Regions from separate parts of the Bacillus sp. MT94 genome, predicted to be linked through region 2. Evidence: predicted binding sites of a transcription regulator. Region 2 holds the regulator's gene; the other holds the start of a gene.
The links. Region 2 encodes Rex, which represses fermentation and respiration genes when NADH is low (regulators of the CRP and FNR family bind a similar motif). Its sites were predicted from a motif close to TTGTGAAATATTTCACAA; they were not measured.
Positions count from the first base shown of each region.

Region 1: the regulator Rex is predicted to act here: its motif matches at 1,030-1,047, upstream of AC1Q51_RS11635 (L-lactate dehydrogenase).

Region 1 is NZ_JBXAEZ010000002.1:1,133,972-1,136,384, forward strand. It holds gene AC1Q51_RS11635 (L-lactate dehydrogenase) at 1-914, opposite strand, end outside; gene AC1Q51_RS11640 (TetR/AcrR family transcriptional regulator) at 1,331-1,930, opposite strand; gene AC1Q51_RS11645 (MFS transporter) at 2,254-2,413, shown strand, end outside.
Region 2 is NZ_JBXAEZ010000015.1:4,396-6,808, forward strand. It holds gene AC1Q51_RS27575 (ABC-F family ATP-binding cassette domain-containing protein) at 1-891, opposite strand, end outside; gene AC1Q51_RS27580 (redox-sensing transcriptional repressor Rex) at 1,078-1,707, shown strand; gene AC1Q51_RS27585 (YdiK family protein) at 1,737-1,928, opposite strand; gene AC1Q51_RS27590 (CPBP family intramembrane glutamic endopeptidase) at 1,925-2,413, opposite strand, start outside.

The DNA.
Region 1 (2,413 bases), on a different contig from region 2:
ACTTTTACAGAATGAGCGAATTTCGCTTTTTCATCTTCATTTAGCTCAAGTTCTACGATTTCACGTACACCTTCGCGGTTAATTACAGCTGGAACACCTACATAAGCATCTTTCTCTCCGTATTGACCTTCAAGGTATGCAGATACAGTTAATACGCTGTTCTCGTTGTTTAAGATTGCTTTAGTTACACGAAGTAGTGACATACCGATTCCGTAGTAAGTTGCACCTTTACGCTCGATAATATGGTAAGCTGCATCACGTACGTTTTCGAAGATTTTATCTAAGTCTTCTTGATTGTACTGTTCGTTGTTAGCTAAGATTGTTTCTAGTTTTTGTACACCGATAGTAGCGTGGCTCCATACTGGAAGTTCAGTGTCACCGTGTTCACCAACGATATAAGCATGAACGTTACGTGGATCTACATCTAAGTAGTCACCTAACATGTAACGGAAACGAGCAGAGTCTAAAGTAGTACCAGAACCGATTACGCGCTCTTTTGGTAAACCAGATTCTTTCCAAGTTACGTAAGTTAAAATGTCAACTGGGTTAGTTGCGATTAAGAAGATTCCATCGAATCCACTATCCATAATACCGCGAACGATTTGTTTAAAGATCTTTGTATTTTTCTCAACTAAGTCTAAACGAGTTTCACCTGGCTTTTGTGGTAATCCAGCAGTGATAACTACTAAATCTGCATCTTTACAATCTGCATAGCTACCGCTCCAAACTTTTGTTGGTGATGGAGAGAATGGTACCGCATGGCTTAAGTCCATTGCTTCCCCTTCTGCTTTTGCTTCATTAACATCTACTAATACGAACTCTTCAGCTACACCTTGGTTGATCATTGAGTAAGCGTAACTACAACCTACAGCTCCTGTTCCTACTAATACTACACGATTGATACCTTTTTTCATGGTAATTTCCCCTCTCTATTGTTCACATCTATTTTTTATGATTGTTTAAGTAATTAATTAAAATACTAATTTAATGTTGTTTAACTTCTTTACACTCATATTGTAGCACGTATTATTGTGAATTACTTCACAAATTATGACCTATTTGTGAACTTTTTCACATAGAGTGTAAAGTTATTAGAATAGGTGTGGAATCCATTTCAATGGAGGCGTTTTCTTTAGATTGTGAACAAAAAGAATGTGATTCGATTATTCCCTATAACTAAATTCAATTTCTATAATCAAACTAACACATTATCCCCTTATAAGCTGGACGTCAGTTGGCCTATATAGACTACGGTGAAATAAATGAATTAGCCTATACTTTATCACCTCCCTTTTAACCATTACTGTATATTAAAAAATATCCGTTAAAATTAAGCGTTCTTTTCTAGTAATAAACCATCCAATATAAGTGATAGGCCATGCAAAGCTTTAGACAACTGCATCTCTGCATCTTCAGAATTCGCAATCCAACAAGCAAGGTCCACTAGTCCGCCATTTATGAATCTTGCTAAGGCTTCACAGTCCGTTTTTTCAATAATAGAGTCCTTCATTAATTGTTGAAGTATCTCCGCCATCGTCGTTAAACATTGCGACTGTGATGATTGATAATAACTATTTCCTAATACTGCTGGTGCATCTCGAAGTACGATTCGCTGAATTTCTGGATTAAGTGCCATTGTTAAATACGCACGACAACGCCCAACAAATCCTTCCCATTTTCCTTCCGCCTCATTTGATACTTCCCCTAATTTATTATCCATTTCCATGTCAATTTCTTTTACAACTGCTTCTAACAACCCTTTTTTATCACCAAAATGATGATAAATTGCACCACGTGTTAAACCGACAGATGCTGTAAAATCATCCATAGACGTGTTTACATATCCAACTGTACCAAAAGCCTCTCTTGCTGCACTCAGCAATTTAGCACGTGTTTCAGTAATCATTTCTGCTCTCGTTTTTTTAACCATCTTTTCCTCCTATTTCTATTCATTCTCTTTATTCAAAATAAATCGCATTATAGTATCGTTCTCTATGTAAAAGAATAACTCCTTTGAACGTCAGCTCTCTATCCAGAGATAAAACATTTCAATTGACATACGCACCGTATGTTAATATGATATTGGCATACGGTGCGTATGTCAATTATTTCTAGCTTACAAGATAATATAACTTCTTACCCATCCCCTACATTGACTCACTGTCCCTTTTTATAGAAGGTATTAATGAAACAGAGGAGGAGTTAAAAGAATGAAGAATGTATATGTAAACGTCAAATACTTTGGTGATTATTATGTTTAATTCCTACCGTGAAATTTTCAGTGCTCCTGGTACAAAAGGATTCTCATTAGCAGGATTTATAGCTCGGATGCCCATATCAATGATGGGCATTGGTATTGTTACAATGTTATCTCAGTTACGTGGTGACTATTGGCTTGCTGGAGCTGTTGCAG
Region 2 (2,413 bases):
ACGGCGACTTTGAGCACGTTTCGTTGTAGAGGCGCGAGCTATATTCTTTTGAACGAAGTCCTCAAGTTTTGCGATTTCATCTTGTTGTTTTTCGTAACGTTTCATTTCTTGCTCATATAATGCTGATTTTAAGTCTAAATATTTACTGTAGTTACCAACAAATCGTCTGCTTTCTTTATTCGAAATTTCATATACTTGTGTAACAAGTTTGTCTAAGAAATAACGGTCATGTGAAACGATTAATATTGCGCCAGGATAACCTTGTAAATATTGCTCAAGCCATGTTAATGTTTCGATGTCTAAATGGTTTGTAGGCTCGTCCAAAATAAGTAAGTCTGGTTTTGTTAATAATAATTTTCCGAGAGCTAATCTTGTTTTTTGCCCACCGCTTAAAGTAGAAATCGTCGTCTGGTGCGTTTCAACTGGGAAGCCAAGGCCGCTTAAAATGGAGCGAATATCCGCTTCATATTGATATCCACCTTGATCTTTATAATTGAGTTGCAATTGGTCATAATCAGCTAACAATCTTTCATATATAGCTTCGTTTGAAAAGTTTTCTTCTTTTCCCATTTCTTGCTCAAGCCTTCGAAGTTTTGTCTCCATTTGCTGTAAGTGGGTAAAGACGGTTAGCATTTCATCCCAAATTGTTAAAGACGTTTCTAGGCCGGTATTTTGAGCTAAATACCCGATTGAGACATCTTTCGGTTTTATAATTTCGCCACCATCATGTGATAACTCACCAGCGATAATTTTTAATAATGTAGATTTTCCAGCTCCATTCCTTCCGACTAATGCGATACGATCTTTTGTTTGTACTTCCAATTTTATGTTTGCAAGAATTGTTTCTGCACCGTATAATTTCGAAAGTCCATTTACTTGTAATAAAATCAATGTTTTCACCTCAAATAATTTCTTAACTTTGCCATGTTTATATTTCTCAATCATACTAAAAATAGTGTATAGTTTAAAATAAGAGAGAATACTTCTTCTCTTTATTATACAAGGAATTTAATGAGTGCTAAACTTCTGTATTTGATTAAAGTATATGAATAAAGATAGGAAGAGAGGAGAGGTCATATGGATCAGCAAAAGATTCCACAAGCCACTGCTAAAAGATTGCCTCTATACTATCGATTTATCCAAAACTTATCTCTTTCTGGTAAGCAGCGTGTTTCATCGGCCGAATTGAGTGAAGCGGTAAAAGTAGATTCCGCAACAATACGAAGAGATTTTTCGTATTTTGGAGCGTTAGGGAAAAAGGGATATGGATATAACGTAAATTATTTATTATCATTTTTCCGCGAAACACTTGATCAAGATGATATAACGCGTGTAGCACTTATTGGAGTAGGTAATTTAGGGACCGCTTTCTTACATTATAATTTCACGAAAAACAATAATACAAAAATTGAAATGGCATTTGATGTTAGTGAAGAGAAAGTTGGAACAGAAATCGGGGGCATTCCTGTATACCATTTAGATGAATTAGAAGAGAGATTATCAAATGATATACAAGTGGCAATATTAACAGTACCGGCTACAGTAGCACAAGCTGTAGCAGATAGATTAGCTGAAACGAGCGTGCATGGTATTTTGAATTTCACACCAGCACGATTAAACGTATCAGAGAATATTAGAATTCATCATATTGATTTAGCTGTAGAGTTACAAACATTAGTTTACTTTTTGAAAAACTATCCACAATAAAACGCAGAGGAAGCGACCTCTGCGTTTTATTATTGTTTCTTCTTTGTGAATTTAACTAATATAAGGCGAAGTGCCAAATTAAAATCAATTGTTGCCATAACTGCAAATAGTATTGTCCACACATTCCAGATTGTATCTGTCACGTTCGTAATGGCGAAGCGTGTAAAGATACATCCAAGAAGGAAGTATAGTGCAGCCATGAACAATGGTGAGTTTCTCATACAAAAAATCCTCCGATAAAGCCTTGCATTTTTTCAGCTTCTTTAATCATTTCTTGAATTTGCTCATTGCTCATAAAAATTTGCCCAATAGCGACTAATGTATTCATCGCAACATGAGCTGCAATCGGAACGATAATACGCTTCGTCTTCACATATAAGAAGGCGAATACGAGCCCCATAGCAGTGTATACCAATAAATGAGTAAAATCAAAATGAATTGCTGCGAATACAAGCGAACTAATGATAGCTGCAATAAAGAAGTTAAACTTCTTATAAAGTGTACCAAATAAAATTTTTCTAAATACGATTTCTTCCAAGATAGGTCCGATTATAGATACGACAATAAGGAACCAAGGTGTCGTTCTTGCAATTTCCATCAGTTTCATTGTATTTTCTGAACCTTGTTTAATTCCTAGCAGCTGCATCTCGATCATACCGGCAACTATTTGTGAAAAGAAAGCCAAGAAGAAGCCGATGAAAATCCA